2 regions of the Plantibacter sp. Mn2098 genome follow, and region 2 is predicted to be linked to the other one. Evidence: riboswitches for the same ligand, from Rfam matches in the RefSeq annotation. Region 2 holds a riboswitch; the other holds the start of a gene.
What was found. Region 2 has a riboswitch for thiamine pyrophosphate ahead of thiM (hydroxyethylthiazole kinase). Riboswitches for the same ligand answer to the same signal wherever they lie in the genome.
Positions count from the first base shown of each region.

Region 1: it holds a riboswitch for thiamine pyrophosphate, as region 2 does, so the genes downstream of both, ACL9RL_RS17375 (ECF transporter S component) here and thiM (hydroxyethylthiazole kinase) in region 2, are expected to answer to the same signal.

Region 1 covers NZ_JBMOUH010000011.1:147,898-163,923, reverse strand. The annotation lists gene ACL9RL_RS17390 (hypothetical protein) at 1-274, opposite strand, end outside; gene ACL9RL_RS17385 (energy-coupling factor transporter transmembrane component T family protein) at 271-1,071, opposite strand; gene ACL9RL_RS17380 (ABC transporter ATP-binding protein) at 1,068-2,570, opposite strand; gene ACL9RL_RS17375 (ECF transporter S component) at 2,574-3,203, opposite strand; TPP riboswitch at 3,240-3,348, opposite strand; gene ACL9RL_RS17370 (hypothetical protein) at 3,395-3,724, opposite strand; gene dinB (DNA polymerase IV) at 3,792-5,051, opposite strand; gene ACL9RL_RS17360 (TIGR03086 family metal-binding protein) at 5,168-5,752, shown strand; gene ACL9RL_RS17355 (hypothetical protein) at 5,783-6,379, opposite strand; gene gatB (Asp-tRNA(Asn)/Glu-tRNA(Gln) amidotransferase subunit GatB) at 6,535-8,043, opposite strand; gene gatA (Asp-tRNA(Asn)/Glu-tRNA(Gln) amidotransferase subunit GatA) at 8,047-9,558, opposite strand; gene gatC (Asp-tRNA(Asn)/Glu-tRNA(Gln) amidotransferase subunit GatC) at 9,555-9,854, opposite strand; gene ACL9RL_RS17335 (long-chain-fatty-acid--CoA ligase) at 9,988-11,715, shown strand; gene ligA (NAD-dependent DNA ligase LigA) at 11,712-14,024, opposite strand; gene ACL9RL_RS17325 (sugar porter family MFS transporter) at 14,240-15,727, shown strand; gene mnmA (tRNA 2-thiouridine(34) synthase MnmA) at 15,821-16,026, opposite strand, start outside.
Region 2 covers NZ_JBMOUH010000002.1:415,905-431,930, reverse strand. The annotation lists gene ACL9RL_RS04785 (cryptochrome/photolyase family protein) at 1-368, shown strand, start outside; gene ACL9RL_RS04780 (response regulator) at 778-1,464, opposite strand; gene ACL9RL_RS04775 (sensor histidine kinase) at 1,479-2,828, opposite strand; gene ACL9RL_RS04770 (ABC transporter permease) at 3,014-4,108, shown strand; gene ACL9RL_RS04765 (ABC transporter ATP-binding protein) at 4,224-4,940, shown strand; gene ACL9RL_RS04760 (bifunctional hydroxymethylpyrimidine kinase/phosphomethylpyrimidine kinase) at 5,237-6,892, opposite strand; gene thiE (thiamine phosphate synthase) at 6,889-7,545, opposite strand; gene thiM (hydroxyethylthiazole kinase) at 7,725-8,603, opposite strand; TPP riboswitch at 8,586-8,688, opposite strand; gene ACL9RL_RS04745 (DUF1349 domain-containing protein) at 8,844-9,485, shown strand; gene ACL9RL_RS04740 (DUF1622 domain-containing protein) at 9,630-10,046, shown strand; gene ACL9RL_RS04735 (HAD family hydrolase) at 10,195-10,857, opposite strand; gene ACL9RL_RS04730 (TetR/AcrR family transcriptional regulator) at 10,974-11,759, shown strand; gene ACL9RL_RS04725 (MSCRAMM family protein) at 11,903-13,894, opposite strand; gene ACL9RL_RS04720 (helix-hairpin-helix domain-containing protein) at 14,027-14,629, shown strand; gene ACL9RL_RS04715 (DUF4190 domain-containing protein) at 14,824-15,396, shown strand; gene ACL9RL_RS04710 (ATP-binding protein) at 15,569-16,026, opposite strand, start outside.

The sequences.
Region 1 (16,026 bases), on a different contig from region 2:
ACCGACGCCACACGGCCGGCAACCCGGCCGACAACGGACGGAGCACCGATTCGGTGAGCAGGACGCTCCCCTCGTCCAGTCCGTCCCAACCCGGGTACAGGTCGTCCATGTGCACGACCGTCGAGTCCGTGAGCGCCCCAGCGACCGCTGCGGCCAGGCTCGTCTTGCCCGAACCGGAACGACCGTCGATCAGGAGCACCGGAGCACGCGTGGCACCCGCGGATCCCCACGCTCCCGACGCTCCCGCCGGCATCCCGTCCTGTCCCACCGTCATGACCCGATGAATCGGAACGAGCCCGAGACAACGGCCGTGCCGATCGCGAGGACCATGATCCCGACCGCGACCAGCACTGCGACGGCGTCTGCCGCACTGAGCGTGGACGATCTCGCCCAGGTGCGAGGAATGGACGAACCGAACCCTCTCGCCTCCATCGCGGTCGCCAATTTACTCCCCCGGCGGATCGCGAACACGAGCAGCACAAACGCCATCGACACGAATCTCCGGATGACGCCGTGGTCGCCGAGCCCTCTGGCCCGCCTGGCCAACGCCATGCTCCTCCAGTCCTCCACGAACAGACCGAGCATGCGCGCACCGGCGAGCGTCCCGAGCACAAATCGACTCGGAAGCCTGACGATCTGCGACAGCCCGTCGGCGAGGTCCGTCGGGTCGACGCGCGCGAACAGCAGGATGGTCGGCAAGCCGAGCGCGACCACCCTGACGGTCACGGCTATGGCGAGTTCGATGGAGCTGTCGGTGATCCTGATCACCCAGAACGACCAGTACTCGTGCCCGCCCGGCTTGCCGTACAACAGCATGCTGATCCCGCCGACCGGGGCGAAGAGCAGCACCGGCCACGCTCGGCGCAGAAACGCCCGCAGCGTGAGTCCAGCGAGCGGGAAGAGCATCGCCTCGAGCACCACCGCGACGGCCGCGCTCACCCAGTCGATCGTCACGAGCAGCGGGAGGGACAACAGGATGACGATGAACGCCTTCGTCACCGGGTTCACCCGGTCGAGCACAACCGGACGGCCATCCCTGGTTGCGACAGGAGCATTCGCCAGCGCCGTCATGCCGCAGCCTCCGCTCCGCGCATCGGTTCGTGCATCGGTTCGAGTGTCAGGACACGATCGCCCAGCAGATCGACGTAGGCCGCGTCGTGCGTGACGGAGATGACCGTCATGCCGGCATCGAGCTCGTCCTGCAGGAGTTCGACCAGCGAGATCCAGCTCCTCCGATCCTGCCCGAACGTGGGTTCATCGAGGATCATCACCTGCGGCCTCGCGGCGAGCACCGTCGCAACCGACAAACGGCGCTTCTGACCACCGGACAGGCTGAAGGGATTCGCACGGGCGAGCTTCGCGAGGTCCAGTCGTTCGAGCAGATCGTCGACACGGGCCTCGATCTCGGCAGGGGCCCAGCGCAATGCGCGCAGGGCCACAGCGAGTTCGTCGTGGACGGTGCTCGTGACGAACTGGTGCTCAGGGTCCTGGAACACCGTGCCGACCCGGGTGAGCAGTTCCCTCGACGTCCACGTGATCGGCCGGCGACCGCGGCGACCGGCGAGGGCCTCCGATGAGCGGACCTCGCCCGAATACTCCGGCAGGAGACCCGCCAGCGTCAAGGCGAGCGTCGACTTCCCGGCGCCGTTGGGTCCGACCACGACCGTCGATCGCCCGGTCTCGATGGCGACCTCCAGATGCTCCTGCACGGGAACACCCGCAGCACGCGCCGTCCGCGGAACCCGAGAGATCCCGAGGTCCTGCGCCAAGAGCGCGTGCGTCCCATCGCCTGGCCGCCCTCGGCGAGCGAGCCCGAGCGGGACTCCGGGAACCCACACGCCCGACGCTGCGAGCCGCGCGCCGACATCGTCGAGCACCGTTTCCGGCGAACCGTCCGCGAGTACACCGCCGTCCGGATCGAGGACGATGACCCGGGTGATGAGGTCACGCCACACGTCGACGCGGTGCTCGATGACGACGAGCGTCGAGGAACCGTCGCCGACGACCCGTTCAACCGCATCGCGCACCTCGAGGACCCCGGCCGGGTCGAGATTCGCCGTCGGCTCATCGAGAAGGAGCAGCGATGGCTGCATCGCGAGCACACCGGCCAGGGCCAGCCGCTGCTTCTGCCCGCCGGACATCGCCTGCGTCGGGTGATCGAGCGGCAGGTCGAGCCCGACCGCATCGAGGCTCGCCCGCACCCGTGCCCAGATCTCGTCCCTCGGGACGCCGAGATTCTCGCATCCGAATGCGACATCGTCGCCGACGCGCGCGAGGATGACCTGCGAATCGGGGTCCTGCAGAACCAGGCCCGCGCGGCCTCGGACCCGTTCGGGAGGCTCGCCGTCGATCAGGATCGAACCGGCGACCTCGCCCTCGTCCGAGCCGCCCAGGACACCGGCGAGGGCATGGATGAGGGTGGACTTGCCCGCCCCGGACGCGCCGAGGAGGAGCACCCGCTCCCCCGGTTCGATCGTGAACGTCAGATCGCGGGCGGCCCAGGCCTTCCGGCCGGCGTGTCGCCACCCCCAGCCGTCGACCTGGACCCGCGCCGCGATTCCGCGTGACACGATCTAGACCTCGTTCCGGGCATCCCGTCCAGCCGCGAACCGGCTGAGCGCCCCCGTTGACGCGAGCGCCTTCACAAGCGCCCACCCGAGCACACCCGCGAGGACGGCACCCGAGACGACCGTTGCGATGAGGTAGAAGGTGTTGAACTCCGCCGACTTCGCGAGGTTGCCGGAGGTGAAGAGTTCGAGCAGCCACTCCGCGAGTCCTGCGCCCGCGCCGGCGAGGATCGCCGGCAGCAGACCGAATCGACGGTACGCGAACGCCGCGAAGACGAGTTCCGCACCGAGCCCCTGTGCGAGGCCGGAGTAGACCGTGGAGATGCCCCACACGTTGCCGATGAGCGCGGAGACGACCGCGCCGATGAGTTCGACGAGGAGCGCAGCACCCGGCTTCCGGATGATGAGGCCGCCGAGGACCCCGCCGAGCAGCCAGACGCCGTTCGCGATGCCGCCGAAGCCGGGTGTCACCGCGTTGGCGCCCTCGTACCAGAGGTAGCCGATGGTGTTCCAAGCCCAGAAGATGAGCCCGGTTGCGACGCCGAGGACGGCGACCACGACGATGTCGACGACGCGCCACTTGAGAGTGCGGTTGTTGGCGTCGAGGCGTGCTGGTGTGTTGATCGATGCTGACACGTGACGTGCCCTTCCTGTTTTGGGAAAGAGGGCACGGGTAGTGAGAAATGGTCTCCCTGCGCTGGCATGATCCAGATCAGGTTTGACGGTCGAAGGCGGATACCTTCCTCTCAGCCCGGTTCACCGGACTCCCGTGATGTCACCGAGTATAGCTCTGGTGAACAGCGGGGAACGCTTCGCGCGTCCCTCCGCTACTTCTTGAGCGCCCGGATGATCCCGGAGAGCGCTTTGCCGCTTACCCAGATGAACGGGATGGCGACCGCGATGAGCGAGATCAGGTTCGGGTCGAAGCGCAGCCCGTCCCTGGTCTTGATGTACGCGCCGACCGGAACGGCGAGTCCGCCGCCGCCTCCGCCACCGGCTGCTTCATCGTCGCCGCCTTCGCTGCCGGCGCCGAAGCCGTAGTACGACAGCGCGACGGGGACGAACTTCACGCCGTCGACATCCTGCTGCTCGCCGTAGGCCGCCGTCACGCCGATGTTCTTGGCCTGTTCCGCAAGTTTCAACACGAGATTCGTCATGGTGCCACGCTACCCCGCGCACCCACGAGAACCAAGGTGCATCACGGCGGGTGACCAGCGTGGGCCCTCAGCGCTCCTGCAGGCCATCGCCCCGGCTGCCGAGTCCGCGTCGCCTCGGTTTGCCGAGCAGCGACGCGGGGGCGATGGCATGATCCCCGAACCGGCCGGCGACCTGATCCATCGTGGCCTCGGCATCCCGCCACTCCTCATCCGGGTCCCAGAGCCCGGCCGACCCGCCGGCATCCTCCGACAGTTGCTCGACCTTGACACCGATCAGACGGACGAGTTGTCCACGGCGGTCGAGTGCGTCGAACAGCGAGACCGCCTCCTCGTACAGCCGTCGGCCGACGTTCGTGGGGTCCGGGAGCGTCTTGGATCGCGACACGACCGAGAAGTCGGCGAAGCGCACCCGGATGCCAACCGTTCGCCCGGCGAATCCGCCGCGCCGAAGCCGCACCGCGACGAGGTTCGCGAGATTGAGGACCTCTCGTCGCAGCATTGCAGGATCGGCGATGTCGGTCTCGAACGTGACCTCGTGGCTGACGCTCTTCTCGCGCCGCACCGTGGTCACGGATCGGGGGTCGACACCGCTCGCGAGCTCGAGCAGTTTGCGTCCCGTGGCGTCCCCCACCGCGCGTTGCAACACCGAGAGCGGAGTGTCCGCCACCTCCCCGACCGTGCGGATGCCGCGGTTCAGGAGCTGCTCCTCCGTCTTGCCGCCGACACCCCAGAGCGCGCCCACCGGCAACGGCCGCAGGAAGGCGACGGTCTCATCCGCGGGCACCACGAGCAACCCGTCCGGCTTGGACAGACCGGATGCCAGCTTCGCCACGTACTTCGTGGCGGCGACCCCGACGGAGCACGGCAATCCGGTCTCGGCGAGCACCCGTTGCTTGATGATGCTCGCGATCTCCTTGGGTCGGCCCATGAGCCTGATAGCGCCTGAGACGTCGAGGAAGGCCTCGTCGATGCTGAGCGGCTCGACGAGCGGCGTGATCGATTCGAACACCTGCATCACCAGATCCGAGTACTTGCGGTACTCCCCGTGATGGGGCTCCAACACGATCGCCGTCGGGCAGAGCCGCAGCGCCTGGGACACCGGCATCGCCGCCTTGACGCCGTACCGCCTGGCCTCATAGCTGGCGGAGGTGACGACCGAGCGGCCTTCACGATGTCCGACGATGAGCGGGAGCCCGGCAAGTTCCGGTCGCTGCAAGAGCTCCACCGAGACGAAGAACGCGTCCATGTCGACGTGCAGGATGTGGGTGCCGCTGTCATCCGCGTCCGCGTGGGACACGCGCCGTGATGCACCGTCCTGCCGACTCATGACACCATTGTCTCAGCAGGGTCCGACATCGCCTCGCCGGCAGCGTGGCGTCCGATCCGGCCGAGCGGAATGAGCTGGCGCATCGTGCGTTGGAGTAAGCGACGAAAGGTGCGCCCGTGACTGACATCGACTGGCTCCACATGCAGCAACTCGCAACCGACGAGTTCACCAGACGGCTCGAAGCGGTCACCGATTGGGACGGTGAGACACCGGACACCGAGTGGACGACGAAGCAACTCGTGCAGCACGTCATCGAAGAGCAGCAGTGGATCGATCCGCTCCTCGGCGGCATCACGGTGAAGCAGGCCGAAGCGCTCATCGCGCCGCTCTCGAACGACCTCCAGGCCGAATGGGAGCGCTATGCTGCGCAGGCCCGTGCCGCCTGGCTCCGCGCCAAGCCGACGACCCGCGTCCACCTGTCGTACGACACGGTCAACCTCGACCACTACCTGAGCGAGCAGGTGTCGGACGTGGCCATCCACACGTGGGACCTGGCGCGCGCGACCGGCTCGGACGAGAACCTGCCGATCGAACTCGTCGAAGCGGTGTGGACCGTCTTCGAGCCGCAGCAGGACGCACTCGAAGCGAGCGGGCTCTTCGCGTCGAAGGTCGACCTCGGGGAGGACGCTCCGCTGCAGTGGCGGCTGCTCGCGCTCACCGGACGGGACGTGCGAACCGCCCGGCCGCTCCCCCGGAGCTGACCGAGCTGACCCGGACCCCGGAGCCTCCGTTCACACCAGCCCGTAGATGAGCGGCCGTAGCCACTCGCGGAACGCCTCTCGGTCGTCGCGGAGCGTCTCGCTCACGACGATCGTGTCGGAGGCGACGACCCACGCGCCCGTCTCCGCGATCGGCAGCACCTCGAGGTCGATCCGGAACGAACTCGACTGACGCCGCAACTCGAACTGACGCTCCCGGATGAGGTCGTAGACGTCACGAAGCCGCGACGGTTGTCGCGAGTTCAAGGCGACGGCGTACTCGCGGAGGCGGTCATCGGCCCAGACCGACGCGTCGCCGTACGCACGGTACGCGAGTTCCTGCAATTCGAGCGCACGATCGAACGCCGCGAAGTGCGGCGGTTTGGCCTCGACCACGAACGGCCTCGTGTCACGACGGGCGATGCCGAGCCACCAGCCGTCCCACTGGGCGGCGAGGAGGGTCTGGTCGATGTCGCTCACGTCGACCCGCGGGACCTCCGGCGCGACCGCCGGCAGGTGCGGCGCGCAGACAGCGCCGAGTCCCGCCATCTGCCGGAGCGCGAGTGCGATCAGCAGCACGGTGGGGCAGTCTTCAGTGACCTGCCAGCGAATGGTTCCTTCCACCAGCATGCGAGCAGTGTAAACCCACACCCGTGGGCTGGGCCAGGGCTACCGTGTGCGCACCACCGGACACTTCGACAAGCTCAGTGACCGGACGCCCGGTCCCTGAGCTTGTCGAAGGGCCCGAAAGCTCACAACGACACCACCCGGGACCGGACCGAGGACTACTCCGCCGTTGCGGCCGCGCGCTCCAGGACGAGTTCACGCACACGAGCCGCATCGGCCTGTCCGCGCATGGCCTTCATGACCGAACCGATGACCGCGCCGGCCGCCTGCACCTTGCCGTCGCGGATCTTCGCGAGCACGTCGGGCTGGGACGCGAGCGCCTCATCGATCGCGGCGATGAGCGCTCCGTCGTCCGAGACGACTTCGAGCCCGCGCGATGCGACGACCTCCGCCGGTGCACCCTCGCCGGCGATGACGCCTTCGAGCACCTGGCGGGCGAGCTTGTCGGTCAGCGTTCCGGCATCGATCAGTCTGGCGAGCTCTGCGACGTGCTCCGGCGAGACGAGCGTCGAAGCCTCGACGTCCTGCTGGTTCGCGAGGCGCGAGATCTCACCCGTCCACCACTTGCGCGCAGCAGCAGGCGTTGCGCCGGCGGCGACGGTCGCGGTGATCTCGTTCAGCAGGCCACCGTTGACGACGTCCTGGAACTCGAGATCGGTGAAGCCCCACTCGCCCTTCAGACGACGACGACGCAGCGCCGGCGCCTCGGGCAGCGCGGCACGCAGCTCCTCGATCAGCTCCGGCGACGGAACCACGGGCAGCAGGTCCGGCTCAGGGAAGTACCGGTAGTCGTCGGCGTCGCTCTTCGGACGGCCGGCAGACGTTGCTCCCGTGTCCTCGTGCCAGTGACGGGTCTCCTGCGTGATCGAACCGCCGGCCTTGAGGATGGCCGCCTGACGCTGGATCTCGTAGCGGACCGCGCGCTCGACGGAACGGAGCGAGTTGACGTTCTTCGTCTCCGTGCGCGTGCCGAGCTTCTCCTGGCCACGCGGGCGCAGCGAGATGTTCGCGTCGCATCGCAGGTTGCCCCGCTCCATCTTCGCGTCGGAGATGCCGAGCGCCACAACGATGTCGCGGATTGCGGAGACGTACGCCTTCGCGATCTCGGGTGCGCGGTGCTCAGTGCCGTAGATGGGCTTCGTGACGATCTCGACGAGCGGCACACCGGCACGGTTGTAGTCGACGAGCGAGTACTCCGCACCCTGGATGCGGCCGGTCGAACCACCGATGTGTGTGAGCTTGCCGGCGTCCTCCTCCATGTGCGCGCGCTCGATCGGCACGGTCACGATGGTGCCGTCGGCGAGCTCGACGTCGACGGAGCCCTCGAAGGCGATCGGCTCGTCGAACTGAGAGATCTGATAGTTCTTCGCGAGGTCGGGGTAGAAGTAGTTCTTCCGGGCGAAGCGGCTGGACGGCGCGATCGAGCAGCCGAGGGCGAGGCCCAGGCTGATCGAGTAGCGCACGGCCTGCTCGTTCACAACGGGCAGCGAGCCCGGGAGACCGAGGCACACGGGCGAGATGTTCGTGTTGGGGGCGTCGCCGAACCCGTTGGGCGCCGACGAGAACATCTTCGTCTTGGTGTTGAGCTCCACGTGGACCTCGAAACCGAGGACGGGCTCGTACAGTTCGAGCGCCTCCTCGTAGGACAGGAGTGCGTCCTTCGCCATGTTCTACTTCCCTCCGAGAGTCGGTGCCTGCGAGATGAGCGAGTGTCCCCACTGCCCTTCGAGCAGCGCTTCGAGCGCCGCTCCCACCCGGTAGAGCCGGGCGTCTTCCCTCGCGGGGGCCATGAACTGGATGCCGACGGGCAGGCCGTCCTCCGGCGCGAGGCCGATGGGGACGCTGATGCCCGGGATGCCGGCGAGGTTCGCCGGGATGGTGGTGACGTCGTTGAGGTACATCGCGAGCGGGTCGTCGATGCGCTCACCGAGCTTGAACGCCGTGGTGGGGGCGCTCGGGCTGACGAGGACATCGACCTGGTCGAACGCCGCAGCGAAGTCGCGCTGGATGAGCGTGCGCACCTTCTGGGCACTGCCGTAGTACGCGTCGTAGTAGCCGGCGCTCAGGGCGTAGGTGCCGAGGATGATGCGTCGCTTGACCTCCGGGCCGAAACCGGCCTCACGCGTCGCGGACATGACCTGCTCGACCGTGCCGCCACCCTGGGGCGTGACCCGCATGCCGAAGCGCACGGAGTCGAACTTGGCCAGGTTGCTCGACGCCTCCGCCGGGAGAATGAGGTAGTACGCGGCGACCGCGTACTCGAAGTGAGGTGCGCCCACCTCGACGATCTCGGCCCCATTGGCCTCGAGGACCGCGAGCGCCTCCTGGAAGCGGCTCTTGACACCGGCCTGGAAGCCTTCGCCGTTGAGTTCCTTGACGACGCCGACGCGCAGGCCCTTGAGGACCTGACCCGTCGCACCCTCGCGGGCGGCGGCGGCCATCGACGGCCAGGCGTCCTTGAGGGACGTCGAGTCGAGGGCGTCGTGGCCCGCGATGACGTCCTGCAGGAGGCCCGCGTCGAGGACCGTGCGGCTCACTGGGCCGACCTGGTCGAGCGAGGAGGCCAGCGCGATTGCGCCGTAGCGGCTGACCGCGCCGTACGTGGGCTTCACGCCGACGGTACCGGTGACGTGCGCCGGCTGACGGATCGATCCACCGGTGTCGCTGCCGAGCGCGATGGGCGCCTCGAACGCGGCGACCGCAGCAGCGGAACCACCACCGGATCCACCCGGGATGCGGTCGAGGTCCCACGGGTTGTGCGTCGGGCCGTACGCGGAGTGCTCCGTGCTGGACCCCATCGCGAACTCGTCCATGTTGGTCTTGCCGAGCGGCACGAGGCCGGCAGCGCGCGAGCGTGCCACGACCGTCGCGTCGAAGGGCGACATGTACCCCTCGAGGATCTTGCTGCCGGACGTCGACGGCATGTCGGTCGTGACGAGCACGTCCTTGATGGCGAGCGGCACACCGGCGAGTTCACCGAGCTGTTCACCGGCGGCACGACGGGCGTCGATGTCGGCTGCGACCGTGAGCGCGTTGTCGGAGACGTGCAGGAAGGCGTGGACGTCGCCGTCGACCTGGGCGATGCGATCGAGGTGGGCCTGCGTGGCCTCGACGCTCGACACCTCGCCGGAGGAGAGCTTGGCCGAGAGCTCGGCCGCGGTCAGGCGGATCAGATCGGTCACTGCTCTTCTCCCAGGATTGCGGACACCTTGAAACGGTTGTCGGCGGACTCCGGCGCGTTCAACAGCGCCTGCTCCACGGTCAGCGTGTTCCCGACGACGTCGTCGCGGTAGACGTTCTCCAGCGGGATCGGGTGGCTGGTGGCCGGCACGTCAGGCGTCGCGACCTCCTGCACCTTGGCGATGCTGTCGACGATGGAGTCGAGTTCGGTGGTCAGGTGGTCGATCTCGTCCTGACTCAGGGCGATCCTGGCGAGGTTCGCGAGATGCGCGACCTGCTCGGAGGTGATTTCAGACATGCGTCTCCCGTACGTGTTGCGGTGGCGGTGGGTCCAGTCTATTCGTCCGGGCGTCACTCCCCTACTCTCCTGGCGTCGTGCGGGAGGCGTCGTCACCGCGCGGAAGCGGGCGCATTCCCCGTAGGGTTGTCCCGTGAGATCGAGCGATGACGCCACCGACGCAGACCGTACGACCAGACCGCGCCCCTGGGTCGCCAGCTACGCCGCGGGGGTGCCGTCCGACATTCCAGAGCAGACAGGGAGCCTCGGCGACCTCGTCGAGCAGTCCGCGGCGAGCTACCCGGACGCCGTCGCCCTCGAGTTCTTCGGTGCGACGACGAACTACACGGAGCTGACCGAGCAGATCGCCCGCGCCGCGGAGGGGCTCCGGTCGCTCGGCGTCCGCTCCGGCGACACCGTCGCGCTGATGCTGCCGAACTGCCCGCAGCACATCGTCGCGTTCTACGCCGTCCTCCGCCTCGGCGCCGTCGTCATCGAGCACAACCCGCTCTACACGCCGCAGGAGCTGCGCCACCAGTTCGAAGACCACCGCGCGAAGGTCGCGATCGTCTGGGACAAGGTCGCACCCCACCTGCAGGACTTCCCGGCGGACCTCGCGGTGACCTCGCTTATCACGATCGACATCACCCGAGCGATGCCGGCGACCATGCGTCTCGCACTCCGCCTGCCGATCAAGAAGGCCAAGGAGTCCAGGGCGCAACTGACCGGCCCCGTCTCGGGCACGATCCGCTGGGAGAGCCTGCTCGCATCGAATCCGATCGATCCTGAGCACCCGAAGCCGGCGACGTCGCAGCTCGCGCTCATCCAGTACACGAGCGGGACGACGGGTTCGCCGAAGGGCGCGGCGCTCACCCACGCGAACCTGCTCGCCAATGCTGCCCAGTCCCGCGCCTGGGTTCCGACGGTCAAACGCGGTGAGGCGGTCGTCTACGCCGTCCTGCCGATGTTCCACGCCTACGGCCTGACCCTGTGCCTCACCTTCGCGATGAGCATGGGGTCGCGGCTCGTCCTGTTCCCGAAGTTCGATCCTGACCTCGTGCTGAAGGTCATGCGCAAGCGGCCGCCGACCTTCCTCCCCGCCGTCCCGCCCATCGCGGATCGACTGCTCGCAGCCGCCACGGCGCAGGGCGTGTCCATCCGCGGCACCGAGATCGCGATCTCCGGAGCGATGGCGCTCCCCCATGAGCTCGTGGTCCCGTTCGAGCGCGCATCAGGCGGATTCCTCGTCGAGGGCTACGGGCTCTCGGAGTGCTCGCCGGTCATCTCTGCGAACCCCGTCTCAGATGGGCGGAAGCCCGGCACGATCGGCCTGCCGCTGCCGAGCACCGAGGTCAAGATCGTGGACCCTGAGGACCCGACGACCGAACGACCGACGGGCGAACCTGGCGAACTCCTCGTCCGCGGTCCGCAGGTCTTCCAGGGGTACTACAACAAGCCACAGGAGAGCGCTGCGGTGCTGCTCCCAGGGGGTTGGTTCCGCACGGGCGACATCGTCCGCATCGACGACGAGGGGTTCATGACGGTCGTCGACCGCATCAAGGAGCTCATCATCACGGGTGGATTCAACGTGGCGCCGACCGAGGTCGAGCATGTCCTGCGAAGCCACCCGTCGATCACCGATGCCGCCGTGGTCGGCCTGCCGAGCGCGCACTCCGGCGAGGAGGTCGTCGCGGCGGTCGTCGTCGCACCAGGGCAGACGCTCGACGTCGAAGAGCTCCGCGCCTACGCTCGTGGCATCCTCACGCCCTACAAGGTGCCGCGGCGCATCGTCCAGGTCGACGCCCTGCCGACGTCCCTCATCGGCAAGGTCCTGCGTCGTTCAGTCAGGGAGCAGCTCCTGCAGGACGACCAGCAGCACTAGCTGGAGGATTCAGCCGGCTCAGGGGCGGGCCCCAGGGCGTCCGGGCCCTCGGTGACGAGGATGGCGAACTCGGCTGCATCGATGATGCGGACACCGAGCGACTCGGCCTTTGCCAGTTTGGAACCGGCGCCTGGACCGGCAGCGACGAAGTCCGTCTTCTTCGAGACGCTCGATGCGGCCTTGCCGCCGGCCGAGATGATGGCCTCCTGAGCGCCGTCCCGTGTGAAGCCGTCGAGCGAACCCGTCGCCACGATCGTCAGACCGGAGAGCACTCCGCCCGAGGCCTCCGCTGCACCGGGTCCTGGGTGACCAGGGGTGGCGAACTGCACACCGTCCACCGTCCACCGGTCGACGATGTCGCGGTGCCAGTCGACCTCGAACCACGCCAGCAGGGCGTCCGCGATGATGCCGCCGACGCCGTCCACCGCCGCGAGTTCCTCGCGGCTGGCGGACCGGATCGCGTCGAGCGAACCGAAGTACTCGGCGAGCGAGCGAGCCGCCACCGGACCGACGTGACGGATGTTGAGCGCCACGAGCAGCCGTGACAGCGGGCGGAATCTGGCGGCGTCGAGATTGGCGAGCAACTCGATCGCGTTCTTCGACGGCACGGAGTCCTCATCGCCGTCGAATTCGGCGGCATCGGGGTCGTGGAAGCCATCCTTCTTGGGCGCTCGCTTCCGACGGAACGGCGTATCGGTCTTGGGTGTGCCGTCGTCGAGGAGTTTGGGCAGACCCGTCTCGGAGTCCCGGACGACGACCGTCACCGGGAAGATGTCCGCCATCTTGAGCGAGAAGATGCCCGCCTCGGTGGGCAGCGGCGGCTGGGCCGGTTCGAGCGGCTGCGTGAGCGCGGCGGCAGCGACCTCGCCGAGCGCTTCGACGTCCAGCGCGCTCCGCGAACCGAGGTGCTCCACCCGACCACGGACCTGCGCAGGGCAGCTCTTGGAATTGGGGCAGCGGAGGTCGATGTCGCCCTCCTTGGCCGGAGCGAGCGGTGTGCCGCACTCCGGACAGTCGGCCGGCATCACGAACTCCCGCTCCGTGCCGTCGCGCAGTTCCACCACCGGCCCGAGGACCTCCGGGATGACGTCACCCGCCTTCCGCAGGACGACCGTGTCACCGATGAGCACACCCTTGGCCTTCACCACGTCCTGGTTGTGCAGCGTGGCCTGGCGGACCTCGCTCCCGGCGACGCGCACCTTCTCCATCACCGCGAACGGTGTTGCCCGGCCGGTTCTGCCGACGCTCACCACGATGTCGAGCAGTTTGGTGTTGACCTGCTCCGGCGGGTACTTGTAGGCGATCGCCCAGCGAGGCGCCCTGCTGGTCGCCCCGAGCTCCGCGTGCAGTGCGAGATCATCGATCTTGATGACGATGCCGTCGATCTCGTGTTCGACGCTGTCTCGGTGCTCGCCGAAGTACTGGATGAAGGCTGCTGCGTCCGCGGCCGTCTTCGTCACGCGGTAGTGCGTCGAGGTGGGCAGGCCCCAGCTGTGCAGCAGCTCGTAGACCTGCGACTGCGAGCGGACGGGTGGGTTCTCCCACGCGCCGATGCCGTGCACGAGCATCTGCAGCCGAGACAGGCGGTCCTTCATGAGGGTCAACTGAGCCGGCGTCTTGCTCTCGGCCTTCTGGCGGAGCGAGCCGCTGGCCGCATTGCGCGGGTTCGCGAAGATGCGCTCCCCGGCCTCCGCCTGCGAGGCGTTGAGCTCTCGGAAGGCCTCGACCGGGAAGAAGATCTCGCCGCGCACCTCGACGACGTCCGGGAACGGTACGACGGCGTCCGACCCCGTCGGCGCCGGAGCCGGCTGCAACCTGGTGGGGATGGAGGCGATGTACTTGACGTTCTCCGTCACGTCCTCCCCGACGACGCCGTCTCCGCGCGTGGCGGCGCTCACGAGCACACCGCGTTCGTAGCGGAGGTTGATGGCGAGCCCGTCGATCTTGAGCTCGCACAGGAAGTCGACGGCGCCCCCTGCGTCGCGCTGCGCCTTGGCGGCCCACGCCTCGAACTCCTCGATCGAGAAGACGTTGTCGAGGCTCAGCATGCGTTCGAGGTGCGTGACCGGATCGAACAGCGTCGTCTCTGCGCGCCCGCCGACGGTCTGCGTCGGGCTGTCCTGGCTCTGCAGCTCCGGATAGAGCCGTTCGAGTTCTTCGAGCCGGTGGATCATGCCGTCGTACTCGAGATCGGAGACGAGCGACTCGTCGCGCTCGTAGTACGCGTCGCGCAGTTCGAGGATGCGCGTCGTCAGCGCCTCGGCTTCCTGGGAGGCCTGCTGGAGAGTGAGTTCGATGCCGTCTGCCACCTGCTCAGTCTAGAGAAGGCCGCCGACATCGGCCCATCCGGGACCGGATCGCGCCACCCCCTTGATGAGGGCCGTGACGCGAGTACAGTGGACGGCGTTCGGTGTCGAGCGAGGGGGACGCCGACAACATCGTGCACGACCGTACTCGCTGACCCTCCCGACGAACCTCCGCAGTGCAATCCGCCGCGGAGCAGGCAGTGCAGAAACGAGGAATCGTGTCCACAACCCCAGCGAGCGGCAGTACGCCAGACATCAGTCCGAAGCAACTCCAACGTCGGGTGGTGGGAATCGCGATCTCGGCGGCCGTCGGCGGATTCCTCTTCGGCTTCGACTCGTCGGTCGTCAACGGCGCGGTCGACGCCATGCAGACGGCCTTCAATCTGAGCGAAGTCGCGATCGGCTTCGCCGTCGCCTCCGCGCTCCTCGGTTGTGCGCTCGGCGCCTACCTCGCCGGCCGCATCGCCGACAGTCGAGGACGCATCTTCACGATGCTCATCGGCGCCGGGCTCTTCTTCGTCTCCTCCTTCGGCGCCGGCTTCGCGTTCGCGCCGTGGGATCTCATCATCTGGCGCGTCGTCGGCGGCCTCGGCATCGGCATCGCCTCCGTCGTCGCCCCCGCCTACATCGCCGAGATCGCCCCGAGCACCATCCGCGGCCGCCTCGCATCGCTGCAGCAGCTCGCGATCACCCTCGGCATCTTCGCTGCGCTCCTCTCGGACTCGCTGCTCGCGGGGGCCGCCGGAGGCGCGATCAAGGAACTCTGGTTCGGCGTCGAAGCGTGGCGCTGGATGTTCATCGCCTGCGCGATCCCAGCGGTCGTCTACGGCCTCCTCGCCCTCAGACTGCCTGAGTCGCCCCGCTTCCTCGTCCGCGCTGGTCGTGTCGACGAAGCACGCAAGGTCTTCGCGAGCATCCTTCCGAAGGCGGAGGTCGACAAGGCCGTCCGTGAGGCCGAGCAGGCTGTCAAGCAGGACGAGACCACGAAGAAGGCCAGCCTCTGGTCGGGTCCGGGCCGGCTCCTGCCGATCGTCTGGATCGGCATCATCCTGTCGATCTTCCAGCAGTTCGTCGGCATCAACGTGATCTTCTACTACTCGACCACGCTTTGGAAGGCGGTCGGCTTCCAGGAGTCGGATTCGTTCACGATCTCCGTCATCACCTCGGTCACGAACGTCGCCGTGACGATCGTCGCGATCCTGCTCGTCGACCGCATCGGTCGCCGCCCCATCCTGCTCACGGGTTCCATCGGCATGGCCGTCTCACTCGGCGCGATGGCGATCTCGTTTATGAACTCGTCCACGAACGCGGCTGGCGATGTCAGCCTCGACCAGCCGTGGGGCACGGTCGCGTTGATCGCCGCGAACGTCTTCGTCGTCGCGTTCGGCGCGTCGTGGGGCCCGCTCGTCTGGGTGCTGCTCGGTGAGATCTTCCCGGGCAAGATCCGCGCGAAGGCACTCGGTGTCGCCGCGATGGCCCAGTGGATCGCGAACTTCCTCATCACCGTGACGTTCCCCGGCCTGTCGGCCTGGTCCCTGCCGCTCACCTACGGCATGTACGCCTTCTTCGCCCTGCTGTCGTTCTTCTTCGTCCTCATCAAGATCCCGGAGACGAACGGTCTGACGCTCGAACAAGCGGAGACGCTGTTCGTCAAGAAGCCGAAGGGTCAGAATGCCGCCGCGAAGGCCGCCACGAAGACCGTGTAGGTCCGGGCGCTGAGACGCACCCGCAGAAACGGCCACCGACATCGCGTCGGTGGCCGTTTCGGCGTTCTGGGTGTTGCGGCTGCGCGCCTGGGCTCAGCCGGTGGCCGAAACCGGGACAGCGCTCACGGTGCGATCGATCGTGAACTGACCGAGCACACGGGTTCCGAGGTAGAGGACTGCGGTCTGACCGGGTGCCACGCCGTCGAGCGGCACGTCCGGCCGAACCACGATCTCGCCGTCGACGAGCACGGCGGTGGCCGGGACCGGATCGGCGTGCGCGCGGATCTGCACGTCGCAGG
Region 2 (16,026 bases):
ACGCCGGCATGCGCGAACTCTGGCACACCGGCACGATGCACAACCGCGTGCGCATGGTCGTCGCCTCGTTCCTCACGAAAAATCTCCTCATCCACTGGCGCCGCGGCGAAGAATGGTTCTGGGACACCCTCGTGGACGCCGACCCGGCATCGAACCCGTTCAACTGGCAGTGGGTCGCCGGGAGTGGGGCCGATGCTGCGCCGTACTTCCGCGTCTTCAACCCCGAACGGCAGCGCGAGCGGTTCGACGGCGACGGCGCCTACATCCGGCGGTGGATCCCGGAGCTCGGCACCATGGCGTACCCGCAGCCGATCGTCGACCTCGCGACGACCCGGCAGGCGGCGTTGGCGGCGTACAAGCAGGTGTAGGCCCTTCGACAGGCTCAGGGACCGGCGATACGGGCGGGCCCTTCGACAAGCTCAGGGACCGAGCGTGGTTCACGTAACGCCAGAAGCCGGTCGCTGAGCCTGTCGAAGCGTGCGACGTGGGCCCTTCGACAAGCTCAGGGACCGGGCGTGGTTCACGTGACGCCAGAAGCCGGTCGCTGAGCCTGTCGAAGCGTGCGACGTAGGCCCTTCGACAAGCTCAGGGACCGGGCGTGGTTCACGTGACGCCAGAAGCCGGTCGCTGAGCTTGTCGAAGCGTGCGACGTGGGCCCTTCGACAAGCTCAGGGACCGAGCGTGGTTCACGTAACGCCAGAAGCCGGTCGCTGAGCTTGTCGAAGCGTGCGACGTAGGCCCTTCGACAAGCTCAGGGACCGGGACGAGGACCGGGGCTCAGCGCGGACGGAAGAGGCCCTGACGCTGGGCGGCGGCGATGGCGGACGAACGGTTCGTGACATCGAGCTTTGTGTAGATGTGCGCGAGATGCGACTTGATCGTCGTCTCACTGACGTGCAGCCGCGCCGCGATCGCGAGGTTCGTGAGCCCTTCGGCCACTTTCGCGAGCACCTCGATCTCCCGCGCACTCAACGCCGTCTGCGGCGCGCTCACCCGCGCGACGAGCCGTGTCGCGACGGCCGGCCCCAGCACCGATCGCCCGGCGACGGCAGACCGGATCGCCGCAACGAGATCATCCGGGGGCGAGTCCTTCAGCAGGTACCCCGCCGCCCCCGCCTCGATCGCACCGAGGATGTCCGCATCGGAATCGTAATTCGTCAACACGAGGACGCGCGGGGATCCGGCGGCCGAGGCGATGACACGGGTCGCCTCGATCCCGGACATCCCGTCCCCGAAGCTCAGATCCATCAGCACGAGGTCGGGAACAGGACGTCCGTCGGCGCCGTGCAACGCGAGCTCGATCGCGTCCTCCGCCGTCGCAGCCTCACCGATCACGTCGAGATCGTGCACCGTTCCGAGCACGGCACGGAGGCCGGCTCGCACGATGGGGTGGTCGTCGGCGATGACGATGCGGATCGTCGGCACGGCGGGGCCGTCAGCGCCCTCGGCCGCCCGGTCCCCCATCGTCGCATCCTCGCTCATGCCGCCTCCTCGAATCGTGCCGTCACGGTCGTCCCCTGCCCCGGTTCGCTGCGGAGGTCGAGCGATCCGCCCAGTTCCTCGATCCGCTGCCGCATCGCGACGAGCCCGAACGACCCGCCGGCTGTCCGCTCGCCGGCCCCGCCGATGACCGCCGGTTCGAAGCCGATCCCGTCGTCGTCGACATCGAGGATCACCTCGGAGTCCAGGTAGCTGAGCGTGATGTCCGCGCGGGATGCCTCCGCGTGGCGGACGGCGTTGGACACGGCGCTCTGGGCGACCCGCAGGAGGCACGTCTGCACCGAGGTGCTGAGGTCGATGGGGTCACCCGTCACCGTGAAGGAGACGACGGGACCGCCCTGCGCCGTGGTCGTTGCGGCCAGCCGGGACAGCGCGTCGGCGATCGTGCTTCCCGCGAGGGCCGGCGGGCTGAGCTCGTCGATGAGGCCGCGGGTCTCCGTGAGCGCCGTGGCGGCCGCGGCCCTTGCACCGCGCAGGTGGACTGCAGCACGGGTGGGGTCGGTCTCGGCATCACGTTCGGCGGCGTGCAGGAGGAGCTGGATGCTCGACAGCGCCTGCGCGACGGTGTCGTGGATGTCGCGGGCGAGGCGCTCGCGTTCGGCCAGCTTCCCGGCCTCCCGCTCGGTCGCCGCGAGCTGTTCACGGGTGGCGACGAGTTCGACGATGAGCCGTTCGCGCGCCTCCGCCTCCCGCGCGAGCGCCTGGTAGCCGAGCCCGATCGCGACCGCCACGGCGGCGCCGACGATCGGCCCGACGACCCCGCCGAGGCTGAACCCGGAGTGCGCACCGATCGCGATGATCGCTGCGGCGGTCGCCGCGAGCACCGCGACGACCGCGACCGGCCAGCGCAGCAGGTGCAGGTAGAGGAAGAACAGCGGGAAGACGAGGTACGCCGCATCCGGGCTGAGGAACACGAGGGCGATCCACTCGATGCTGAGGACGGCGAGCCAGACGCCGATGACGATGCGGCCTGTGCGGCCGGTACGGGGCATCGTGGACCCGTCAGCGTCGGTACCGTCGCCGTTCGTGTTTCCGCCGCCACCGACTTCGTCAGCTCCCGCTCCCCCGCGCCCCCGCCGACCCCGCCGCGCCCGCGCGCCGAACACCGCCCCGAGGACGTGGGTCGCGAGCATCACCGCGGTCAGCACGATCGACAGCACCGAGTACGGGCCGGGGACCAGGATCGCCCGCACCACGACAACGAGTGCCAGCGCGACGAACAGCACGTGCAGACCCGCGTTCAACGCCGTGAACACGGGGCTGAGGGCCGAATGGTCCGCCTGCGCTCTCCTCGCCCCGAGGGCGCCGCCTGGCACCGATTGCGTCATCCGCCCAGCGTACGGTGCGCCGGGCGGAAACGGATCGTCCAAAAGGTGGAAGGAACCCTCCATACTCCCGCCGCCGGAGAGCATCATCCCGGCCGATGCCGGCGGTGCGCCGCACGGGGAGGCTTGAAGCGTGCACCACCAGACCGGATCCGCCGGCCTGCGGACGGGTGCATCGAGGAGGTTCCATGTTCGTCGCCTGGCGTGACATGCGATTCGCGACCGGACGGTTCGTGCTGATCGGCGCGGTCGTTACACTCATCACCCTGCTCGTGGGGTTCCTCAGCGGGTTGACCGCCGGGCTCGCGAACCAGAACATCTCGGCGGTGACGGGACTCGGCGCCAGCAGCATCGTCTTCTCTGCGCCTGCCGACGGTGAGCAGGCGAGCTTCTCGGACTCCGCGGTGACCGCGGACATGGCATCCGATTGGGCCGCCGTGCCCGGTGTGGAGCGTGCCGAGCCCATCGGGATCACGCAGACACGGCTCGAGACGCCCGATGCGCGCACGTCCGTCTCGCTCTTCGGCGTCGAGCCGTCGTTCGGACACGATGCGCCGACCGCATCTGGGCAGCTCCGACTGAGCGCCGCCGCCGCGAAGGAACTCAAGGTCACAGCCGGGGACGAAGTGTCCATCGGCGCGAAGCAGTTCACCGTCGAATCCGTCGGCGACGACGCGTGGTACAGCCACACGCCGGTCGTCTGGATGAGTGCGACGGACTGGCGGACGATGGCGGCAGCGACCTCCGGAGTCGCCGCGGGCAGTGCCGGCGCGCCGTTCGCCACCGTGCTCGCCGTGTTCGGGAATCCGACCGGCGCCACTGCGACCGCAGCCGACGCCCAGGCCGGCACCGTCTCGAAGTCGGTGCTCCCCGCGCTCATGGCGATCGGTTCGTTCCGATCCGAGATCGGGTCACTCCTCCTGATGGTGGCGATGCTGTTCGGCATCTCCGCGCTGGTGATCGGCGCGTTCTTCACGGTCTGGACCATCCAGCGCCGCGGTGACGTCGCGATCCTGAAAGCGCTCGGTGCGACGACCCGTCGGCTCACGACCGATGCGCTCGGGCAGGCACTCGTCCTCCTCATCGTGGGCGTGGGCGTCGGGATCGGGCTCACCGCCCTGCTGGGGTCGCTCGCGGGGACGGCGCTGCCGTTTGTGCTGAGTCCGCTCACGACCCTCGTCCCCGGCGTGATCATGGTGGTCCTCGGGCTCGCGGGCGCGGCGTTCGCGCTCCGGTCCATCCTCACGGCCGACCCGCTCACCGCCCTCGGCGGCAACCGATGAGCGCCCGTCCCCGGTCCCTGAGCTTGTCGAAGGGCCCCACCCACCCCCGGTCCCAGACCCTGTCCCACCCCCGGTCCCTGAGCTTGTCGAAGGGCCCCACCCCAGGAGGCACCCGATGATCCAACTGACCGACGTCACCCTCACCTTCCCCGACGGCGATTCCACCGTCACCGCCGTCGACCGTGTGAGCCTCACCGTCCCGCCGGGCACGGTCGCAGCCCTCACCGGCCCGTCCGGCTCCGGTAAGTCGAGCGTTCTCGCCGTCACGGCGTCGCTCATCCGGCCGGACAGCGGCACCGTCGAGGTCGCGGGCATCGATGTCACGGGCTTGGATCGCGGGGCGGCAGCCGAATTCCGACGCTCGACCCTCGGCATCGTGTTCCAGCAGTCGAACCTGATCCCGTCACTCACGGCACTCGAACAGTTGACGGTGATGAACGAGCTGGGCGGGCGCGGCAGTCGTGGCCGGCGCGCTGCTGTTCGAACCAGGGCGCTGGATCTGTTGAACGAGGTCGGGCTGAGCGCACATGCCGGCAAGCGTCCCCATCAGTTGTCGGGAGGCCAGCGTCAGCGGGTCAACGTCGCCCGGGCACTGATGGGCGAACCGGCCGCGCTCGTGGTGGACGAGCCGACGAGTGCGCTCGATCACGAGCGCGGGTCGGCGATCATCGACCTCATCCTGCGGTTGACCGAGGAGGCGCACACGTCGACGCTGCTCGTCACGCACGACCGGTCGCACCTTTCGCGGATGGATCAGGTGCTCACGATGCAGGATGGTGCGCTCGTCGCCGCTGTCGAGGACGAGGACGTGCTCGTCGCCGCGGGGCGCTGAGCGGCGACCCGGGTCGCTGAGCCCGTCGAAGCGCAACACCCAGGACCCTTCGACAAGCTCAGGGACCGAAGCCACCACACGCAAAAGCCCGGCCGCTGAGCTTGTCGAAGCGCAGGACACAGGACCCTTCGACAAGCTCAGGGACCGAAGGCTCCACACCCGAAAAACCCGGCCGCTGAGCTTGTCGAAGCGCAGGACCCAGAACCCTTCGACAAGCTCAGGGACCGAAGCCACCACACGCGAAAGCCCGGTCGCTGAGCTTGTCGAAGCGCAGGAAGCAGGACCCTTCGACAGGCTCAGGGACCGGTGGCGGCCAGCCTCGCCAGCGGATCGGCGAAGAACGCCTCCTCGTGCGCCGCCGAGACGAGGAACGCACGCCGCATCCGCTCACGGCCCGCAGAGTCGGCACGTGCAGCAGCCGCCCCGGCGATGTCGATGGCCCGCTGATTCGAGACCGCGAACGCCGGATCCGCGTACGTGTCCAACCAGCCCGCGAACGGGTGCTCCGGATGCGACCGCGTCACGAGCCGCTCACCGAGGTCCTGATAGATCCAGTAGCACGGCAGGAGCGCCGCGACGACGAGGCCGTAGTCGGTGCTCCTCGCCGCCGTCAGGAGATGTGACAGGTAGGCGGCCGTGACAGGTGTCGGTTCGACGCGTATACCGCTGGCGGCATGTTCAGCCAGCCAGGTCCGGTGCAGCTCCATCTCCGCGACGATCGAGCCGCTCGCGCCCTCCGCCCAGAACACCTGCTCTTCGGTCGTCGGCGCCAACTGGCTCGCCCGGGCGAGGACCCGCGCGTACTCGCGCAGGTAGATCGCGTCCTGCGCGAGATAGTGGGTGAAGGCCCCTGCGTCGAGGGTGCCGTCGCCCAACCCGAGGATGAACGGTGACTCGTCGATGCGCCGACGCACCGGCTCGACGTCATCCCACCAGGCGTCGGTGATCGATGCGGGAGCAACAGCGGCATCGGTCTCATCCAGCCGATGCCCGTCGAGGTCGAGAGCGCGACCGAGCGCATCCGCTTCTCCGATCCCGGCCGCGTCCCAAAGCTCGGCGAAGTGGTTGATCGGTCCGTTGCCGGACCCGACCACGAGCTCGTCGGCACGCGCGAGCGCCCCGGTGAGCCAGCGCTTCGCGTCGTCGAGGGCTCTCGTCCAATCGCCGTCGCGAGCGACGAGGGTCGCGATCGCACTCGACAGCGAACACCCGGTGCCGTGCGTGTTGGATGTCTCCACCCGGGCACCGACGATCTCGACGACCTGCTGGTCCCGGTCGTCGCCGAGACGGCCCGCGGCATCGACCAGGGCATCCGGCGATGACGTGCCGCCCAGGTGTCCGCCCTTCACCAGGACGATGACGCCGTGCTCGCGTGACAGGGCGAGCGCCTGATCGAGCGCGGTCGCCCAGTCGGTGGCGATCGGCGCGCCTGCCAGGACGGCGAGCTCCGGGAGGTTCGGGGTCACGAGGTCGACCATGGGAAGCAGCGCCCGCACGGCCGCCTCTGCGTCGGCGCGCAGCAGCCGGTCTCCGCTCGTCGCGACCATCACGGGATCGAGCACGATGGGCCCGGTCGCCGATGCGCGCAACCAGGCGCGGACCTCGTCCACCACCTCGACGCTGCCGAGCATGCCGATCTTGACCGCGTCGATCACGACGTCATCGCTCACGGCATCGAGCTGCTCGCGGAGGAACGACACGGGCGGTGTGTGGACGCTGCGGACGCCGTGGGTGTTCTGGGCGACAAGTGCCGTCACGACCGCCATGCCGTAGCCGCCGTTCGCGGCGATGCTCTTGAGGTCCGCCTGGATGCCGGCGCCGCCTGTCGGGTCGGTGCCGGCGATGCTGAGGATGCGCGGGGTGCGCGCTCGCGACACCGTCGAGCCGTTGGGGCCCCTCGACAGGCTCAGGGACCGGGCGGCGGGCAGGGGTCGGGCGGCTGCGTCACTCATAGGAGCGCCTCCGTCCAGGCGGCGCGGAAGGCGGCAGCCGCGGCCGTGGGGTCGTCGGCCGCACAGATCGCGGACACCACGGCGAGCCCTGCAGCACCCGCGGAGCGCAGCGCGGCCGTGTCGGACAGTGCGACACCGCCGATCGCGACGCACGGCAACGCCGTTGATGCGGCGAGCGCCCGGAAGCCCTCGATCCCGAGCGGTGCAGGGTGGTCCGGTTTGGTGCTCGTCGGTCGGATGACACCGACACCGAGATAGTCGACGGTCCCGGCCGGGAGCGCCGCGACGTCCGCGAAGTGCGCCGGCGTGTTCGCGGTGAGGCCGAGGATCGCATCCGGCCCGATGATTCGTCGCGTCTCGAGTACCGGCAGATCGCTCTGCCCGATGTGGACGCCGTCGACCCGCGCCCCGGCGGCTCGGGCGGCGAGGAACACGTCCACCCGGTCGTCGACGAACAGCAGCGCACGACCGGCGATGGCGGCGCTGGCCGCAACCGTCAACTCGAACAGCTCACGCGCCGTCCCCGACTTCTCCCGCAGTTGGATCGCGGTGGCGCCGCCGTCGACGGCACGCCCCACAACATCGAGGACCCCGCACGATCCACTCAGGGACGCATCGGTGACGAGGTACGTCGAAAGCGCGTCGGCGTCCATTCGCACTCCCCCGGTCCCTGAGCCCGTCGAAGGGCCCACCGTCCCCGCACCCACATCGAGTCCCGCCCCGCCGGTCCCTGAGCCTGTCGAAGGGCCCGGAACCACCGCTACCCCGGCACGCCCCACCCGGTCCCCGTCGAAGGACACCCCGTTCGCAGCGTCATCCCCACCCGTCCGGCTCACGCGATGACCGCCATCCGCCGCACGGTATCGGCGTCGACGGTCGACAAACGGTCGAGGAACGCGATTGCGAAGCTGCCCGGCCCACGGGATTCCGATGCCGCAAGCTCGGCGGCGATCGTGTAGACGGTCGTCGCGGCAACGGTCGTGACGAGTCGGTCGTCGTCGAGCGACGCGAACGCCGCCATGACCGAGCCGAGCGCGCATCCACCGCCCGTCACCGCAGTGAGCCAGACGTGTCCGTTGCTCGTGCGGACGACGCGTTCTCCGTCGGTGATGACATCGGTCGGGCCGGACACCGCGACCACGGAACCGGCACGACGAGCGATGGCGCGGGCCGCGTCGAGCGCGCTCTCCGCGGTGTCCGTCGCGTCCACGCCGCGGCCACCCGCTCCGAGGCCGGCGAGCGCGATGATCTCCGAGGCGTTCCCCCTCACGATCGTCGGGCGGAGGTCCAGCAGCTGGGATGCGAGGGCGGTGCGGACGGGCAGGAACCCGATCGCGACCGGGTCGAGGACCCAGGGCGTCCCCGCGTCGGCGGCTGCGGCGGCCGCTTCGAGCATCGCCTCCCGCGGTTCGGCATGCGGGGTGCCGAGGTTGATGAGCACCCCGGAGGCGATGCGCGCGAACGGGCCGGCCTCGGTCGGGATGTCGACCATCGCCGGCGCAGCGCCGAGCGCGAGGAGGATGTTCGCGGTGAAGTTGGTGACCACGGCGTTGGTGATCGACTGCACAAGCGGCGTGCGCGAGCGCAGCTCCTCGAGGAGGGTCGCCGCGCGTTCGGCGAGGGCCGCCGGATCGACGACACCACCCCCTGCGACGGCATCGGTGGACGGGTGGGCAGACTGCTGCGGTGTGCGAATGCTCATCCGCGACATCCCTTCGCTAGTACGAACTAGATCAGGTTCGACGGGTGTGTTCTCAGCCCGTGTCGCATCGCGACGGGCACCCCGTGTCACTCGCCACCACCATAGCGCGTGGCGCCGTGTGCGAAGATCGGTGGCCCGACAAACGCGGCCGGGCACGCAGACCGGGAGGTTCTGTCCGACGACCGGGCACGAGGGCCGGAACACAATGGGCGGATGCGAACCTCCAGCGCACGCCGATAGGGTGGCCCCGTGAACGACGTCGACACCTCAGCCTCATCCGCCGCCGCTGATCCCGAAGCGAGGACGACCATCCCTTGGTCGGTGGGGTCGTGGACGACTCCCCCGGTTTCAGCCGTCGAGGAGGAGACCGCCGATGGCGTGGACCTCCTCGTGACCGCCGTGGAGGGCAGCGATGCCTGGCGGCACACCTCCTACGGTTTTGTCCACGACACGGAGCACGCGCTGCTCACGCCGTTCGCGACGGGCACGGCCTGCGAGGTGTCGTTCACGGCGGCCTTCGACGCCCAGTTCGATCAGGCCGGGGTGTTCCTCCGAGCTGATGACGAGCACTGGATCAAGGCCGGAGTGGAGTTCGCCGATGGGCTGCCGCAGCTGGGCGCGGTCGTGACGGATGTCCGCTCCGACTGGTCCGTCGGGCCGGTCCCGGCGTGGGCCGGGCGTGTTGTGACCGTGCGGGCAAGCCGGTCCGGTGACGCCGTGACGATCCGTGCGCGAGTCGACGACGAGCCCTGGCAGCTCGTGCGGGTCGCTCCGTTCACGGCTGACGCGCTGGTCGCCATCGGCCCGTTCTGTTGCGCTCCGACCCGTTCCGGACTGACGGTCCGCTTCCACTCCTGGACCCAGTCCTCCGCCGATTCCGCCCTCCACTAGCCCGCGAACTGTCACTCGTGGCTGCTCTGACGCCCTGAAACCCACCACAACTGATAGCTCGCGAGCTGTCAGTTGTGGCTGTTCTCGGGCGCTGGAACCAGCCACGACTGACCACTCGCGGACGAAGTGCGGCATGATGGCGGGATGGCAGAGGGGGATGGCGTGACGGGATTCTTTGAGGCGGTGACGACCGTGTTCGAGGTCGTCGGGGTCGGCGCGATGGTCGTCGGATTCCTCGTCGCGATCGGTGTCTCGATCCGCGTCTGGATCCGTTCGAAAGACGGAGGCCACGCGTTCAAGACCCTCCGCGAGACGATCGGCGGCGTCATCCTGCTCGGCCTGGAGATTCTCGTCGCCGCTGACCTCGTCAAGACCGTCACCTCCACGCCATCACTCACCGATGCGGCGGTCCTCGCGCTCATCGTCCTCATCCGGACGGTGTTGAGCTTCTCGCTGCAGGTCGAGATCGATGGCGTCGCCCCCTGGAAGCGAGCGTTCGTCACCGGACCACAGGTGCTCACGAAGGCCGTCGCCAGAGGCAACGCGGGACCCGCCGACTAGCCCGCCCGATCAGCCCGCGAACTGTCACTTGTGGCGGCTATCAGCACGCCAGACCGGCCACGACCGACAGCTCGCGAGCTGACGGTTGTGGCTGGCAACCGGAGCGTCAGACCAGCCACGACTGACAGTTCGCGGGCCGGCAGGGCGGCTACCAGGTGGCCCGGATGAGGGCGGGGAGCTCTCGCATGTCGTGGAAGACGTGCGTGTTGGGGCCGACGAGGCGCGCTTCGGGGATGACGCCGCCGGCGTAGGCGTAGACGCGCATACCGGCAGCACGGGCAGCAGCGACGCCGACCGGGCTGTCCTCGATGACGATGCAGCGGGACGGATCGATGCCGAACGTCGCGGCCGCGTGCAGGAACAGGTCCGGCGCAGGCTTGCCGGTCGCGACGTCGCTCGCGCTGAAGATGCTGCCGTCGAAGTGCTCGTGCAGCCCCGTGTGTTCGAGGTTCCGCTTGATGTCCGGGTGCGCACTGTTGGACGCGACGCAGATGGGCGATCCGGCCTCGAGGATCTCGGTTATCGCCTCGCCGACACCGTCGACGGCCTCCAGATCGGCAGCGCACGCATCGCGGAACGCCTGGCCCCAACGGTCGAGCCAGGTGGGGTCGAGCGTGCGCCCGAGGTTCTCCTCGACGAGCTTGATGTACGTCTCGTACGATGCGCCGACGAGGTGCTCGTGGATATCCGCCTCGGTGAGGGTGCTCCCGGCCTCGGTCAGCAGCTTGAGGTTGACGCGGACGGAGATCCGTTCCGTGTCGACGAGGGTCCCGTCGCAGTCGAAGATCACCAGGTCGGGGTAGTCAGCCATACCGACGAGCCTAGGCGACGCCCGCGACACCGGCACCCGTCGCCTGTTGTGAACACTCGGGCTGGCCGAGTCCACGCAGAGGAAAATTGATAACAACTCTTTGTTATCATTGATTCATGACTGAGCAGCCGAGCCCGCGCGACCGCATCGTCGAAGCCGCCTCCGAACTCCTCTCCGCAGGAGGACGGGACGCCGTCTCCACCCGCGCTGTCAGCGCCGCCGCCGGGGTGCAGCCGCCGACGATCTACCGGCTCTTCGGCGACATGAGCGGACTGCTCGATGCGGTCACCAGCCACGGATTCGCCGCCTACCTGCACACCAAACGCAACCGCACGCTCCTTCCGGACCCGGTCGACGATCTGCGGGCCGGCTGGGATCTCCACGTCGCGTTCGGCGTCGCGAACCCGGCGCTCTACTCGCTGATGTACGGCCAGCCGGAGGCGGGAGCTGAGCCCACCGCAGCGCGTGAGGCGGAGGCCGTCCTGCGCAGCCTGATCGAGCGGGTCGCCGTCGCCGGACGCCTCCTGGTCGACGTCGATCGCGCCGTCCAGATGGTGCACGCGGCCAGCTCTGGCGTTGCGCTCACCCTCATCGCGACGCTGCCTGAGCGGCGTGACCCGCTCCTCTCCGAGACGATGCGCGAGGCCGTCCTGACCGCGATCACGACCCCGGCCGATGCTGCGGGCACGTCGACCGGATCGGCGGACGGTTCCAGCGTCATCGCTAGACACGCGGTGTCGCTCGCCGCGGCGATCGCCGACGACCGACGCAACAGCGCCCTCCCGGCCGACGAGGCGGACGCGGCCGAAACGACATCCCCGGGCGAGACCGGCGTCCTGACCGATGCGGAGACGGCCCTCCTCACCGAGTGGCTCGGCAAGCTCGCCAACGCCGCCGGCTGAGCACCACCGGGAGCGTCGACGCACGGCGCAGGCGGCCAGCGAGTCGGCCGCCGGCCGCTCAGCGGTTCAGCGCGCTGGCGGCCGTGCGCCGCAGATCTGGCCAGGCCCGGCCTGCCTGCCCCGGCCTGCCTGCCCGCCCCAGCTCAACGATTCCGCCGCGACTCCCGCACCCGTCGAACGATCAAGATCACGGCCCCCGCGATGACCACCACCACGGCGACGCCACCCGCCACCAGCAGCCCCGTCTGCACACCGGTCGACGAGAGCTGACCGGTGTGTGAGCCGACAGTCGCAGCATCGGTCGGCGTCACGGTCGGCGACGGGCTCGGCGTCGGTGCGACCACGGCCACGAGCACGAAGTCCGGCACCGTCACCGCAGCACCCGACCCGTCGATGGTGATCTGCTGGGTGAGCGGGCCACCGGCCGTGTATCCGTCCGGCACCGTCAGCGTCGCCGTGTACGTGCCCTCCGGGAGCGAGCCGATGGCGTATCCGCCGTCGGGCCCCGTCGTCAGCGTCGTCGGTCCACCCGGTCCGTCGATCACGACGGTCGCGTCGGGCACCGGATCGGTCCCCGCCACCACCCCGCCTCCGAGGCTGCCGAGCAGCACGGCGTCGAGGGTGAAGTCGACGCCCGTCACGTCGCTCTCAGCGACCGTGCGGTCGAGCGTTCCCGGGCCGACGAGTTCGAACCCGTCCGGCGTCGTGACGGTCACGCTGTAGTCGCCGGCGTCGAGGAGCGGGAACGTGTAGCTGCCATCTGATGCCGTCAGGGTGCTGAGGTCGCCGTCCGGTCCGTGGGCCGTGACCGTCACTCCGCCGAGGCCGGTGCCACCGGCCGTGACCGTTCCGGAAAGCGACGGATTCGGTACGAGCTCGAAGTCCTCACCCGTGATCGGCGTCGTGGAGCCGGCCGGGATGGTGAACGACAGACTCGGCGTGGACGTCGAGTATCCGGGCGGCGGAGTGACGACGACCGTGCGATCGCCCACGTCGACCGTGTCGAAGAAGTAGTTCCCGGAAGAGTCGGTCATCGTGACCTGCGGCGGGGCGCCATCGAGTCCGGGGATCGTGACCGTCACCCCGGCGAGCGGACCTCCTCCGGCAGCGGTGACCGTGCCGGAGACGGGCACCGGCACGATGTCGCGGACCACGAAGTCGGCGGTTCCGTCCGCATCCGTCAGGTCGACGGGCTTGCCGGTTCCGCCGACCGCGATCGTCCCGATGGGCGCCACGACCTCGACACGATACCCGTCCGTCGCGATGTACCCGGTGAACGAATAGGTGCCGTCCGCGCCGGAGGCCGTGGTGCCGACGATCGTGCCGTTGCGGTCGATGAGACGCAGCTGGGCGCCGTCGACCGGGACCGTCGGCTGCCCATCCGACTCGTTCGTGACCGTGCCGGCGATGTCGCGGGCGAGGCTCGCGAACCAGGTCTGGTAGACGGGGAAACCGGACCGACGCGTGTACACGAAGGTGAGCGTGGAAACCGGTGCGGACGGTTCGAACCACGCCGATGCGCCGTTCGTGTCCGCAGCGGCCGGATTGCCCGTGAGCGTCTGCGTCGCAGGATCCCAGCTGGGGACGTCCGCCGCATCGCCCGTGCACGACGGCTTCCCGACGACGCCGGGCGCGCAGTAATTGAAGGAGCTGCGGTACCCCAGCTGTGCGACAGTGAGCGGCACGCCGTCCGGCCCGGTCGCGCGGACCTGCACCTTGTCCGCATCGATGTCGCCCAGCACGAACGTCCACCCGGATGGCGGCGCCGGCGTCTGGAAGGTGTACGTCGTGGTCGACGGCGCAACCGCGGTGTCGGCCTTCGGACGCAGATTGAGGTACGGCTTGTTCTTGCTCGACCCGTACTTCGCCCCGACCGGCGTGCCCTCCGACAGCCAGGTGGTGCTCCCCGAGATGACACCGACGCTGCCGGCGCGGGAATCCGTCGCGAGCGTCGCGGTCAACGCGGGCTTGCCGGCGAGCGTCACCGACCCGGTGAACGCGTTGGCGGTTCCGACGAGGTCGGTCCAGGAACTCCACGACCCCGTGGTGGCGGCCGTGGCAGGAATCGCACCGGCGAACGCGGTGGTGACTGCGGCGAGCAAGGCGATGACGATGAGTGCGAAGCGGCGTCTCATCGCCTCAGGCTATGTCATGGAATCGGTGCCGTAAATGCTCACGACGGAATGGGATCGATCCGAGACCGATGCACTGCCTGGGCGATGGCTAGGCTGGGAACAGCGACGCCGCCACCCGATCGAAGGACCTGCATGACGACGAAACCGCCCCGCATCGGCTTTGGCTGGACACTGCTCCGGAGCGCTTGGGTGATCCCGAGCATCGCCGGCGCCGGCATTCTCACCTGGGCCGGGTTCCTGTTCATCGGGATCAAGGAGCGGCGAGCTCGCTGGTTGATCTCGGCCGCCGCCTGGCTGGCGTGGGCCATCCTGTTGTACAACCTGATGCGTTCGCTGCCCGACCTCCCCTATGGAGCACCGATCTTCTTCGCCTGGGTCGGCGGCATCGTCCACTCGCTCATTGCGAACCGGGAGTGGCTGCGACGCGTCACACCACGGTCCGCTCGCGAGATCGCGGCCGGGCAGACCGCGCTCTATCCGCCGCCGCCCGTGCTCCGCGAACAGGAGGCGCGCATCGACCTCAACACGGCGTCGTCCGCAGAGTTCCAGGCGAGGCTCGGCGTCGATCAGGCGTGGGGCGACTACCTCGTCGCGTTGCGTGCGCAGCGTGGCGGATTCATCTCCGTCGACGAACTCCTGACGGCGGCGCAGCTCCCGCCCGAGGCGTTCCTGAAGGGGCAGGACGCGTTCGTCGTCGGGCCAAGGCTCGAACCGCAGCGCCCGCCCCTGCAGTAGTCGGCGGCGACCTGGCGGCATCCCGCAACTGGTGGGAGCCGGCCACAGCTGGCCGGAAGGACGAGGTGACCTGGCGAAACATCGTCCTCTGGTGCCACCGAGGATCACTCGCCCGGGCGATTCGTTGCGCATCCAGATCGAGGAGGCTGGAAGCACATCAACGATCTCCGTACACACGGAGGAAGGAACACATCATGTCCGCCCTGAACACTCCCGAGACCTCCTCCACCTCGACCGTCGCAGCAGGAGTCACCGACTCTGCCAACGGTGCAACCCAGCCGGGTGCCGCACCGACCGGCAGCACCGTCGGCGTCCTGGAGCGCGTGGAAGGGGCAGAGACCACGTCGCCGGCCGATGGCTTCACCACCGCGCAGCAGACCGGCCAGCCCACACAGTCGATCCCGTCCGCGCAGTTCCAGCCGGTGCAGCCGTTCCAGCCGGTGCAGCCGGTGCAGTCGTCTGCTCAGCAGGCCCACCCTGCCGGGACCGGCCGTTCGCCCCTGTCCGACCGTGACAACACGACCCAGACGCTCGGCATCATCGCGTTCGTCCTGGCGATGGCCGCGATCGTGACCCCGTCGTTCGTCCTGCTGCCGATCGCAGCGCTTGTGCTCGGCATCATCGCGCTCGTGCGCAAGCCGCGTTCGAAGGCATTCGCCCTCACCGGCGTTATCGTCTCCGGTGTGATGCTGGCCGGTTCGATCCTCGTCGCTCTCGGTGCCGCGTTCTTCTTCGGCATCGCATCGCTCGCAGGCAGCGCCTTCTAGCCTCCGCCTCAGCCCGCGAACTGTCACTCGTGGCTGTTCCCAGGCGCTGAAAGCAGCCACTACTGACAGCTCGCGAGCTGTCGGTAGTGGCTGTTCTCGTTGCGGCAGAGCAGCCACGAGTGACAGTTCGCGGGCTGGTTCGGGTGGGCGAGGCGGGCTAGGGCAGGGCGGGCTAGCGCGGGGCGGTGACGGGGAGGATGACCGTGAAGGTCGTGCCGGCGGGCGAGGACGCGACATCGAGCTGCCCGTGATGCGCCTCCACGATGGACAACGCGATGGCCAGCCCGAGGCCGGTGCTGCCGGCCGCACGCGAACGGGACGCGTCCCCACGAGCGAATCGCGAGAACAGATCAGGCAACAGTTCCTCGGGGATGCCTGGACCATCATCCGCGATCGTGAGCCGGACCGTCCCGTCGCCGAGGGACCGCAACCGTGCCGTCACCGTGCTCTCCGGCGGGGTGTGCACCGACGCGTTGGACAGCAGGTTCACCACGAGCTGATGCAGCCGCTCACGGTCCGCCTGCACAACGAGCGCCGAATCCGGCACCTGGGCGATCCACCGATGCGACGGAGCCGCCGCCCGCGAATCGCTCACCGCAGTGGCCACCAGATCGCTCAGATCGACCTCGT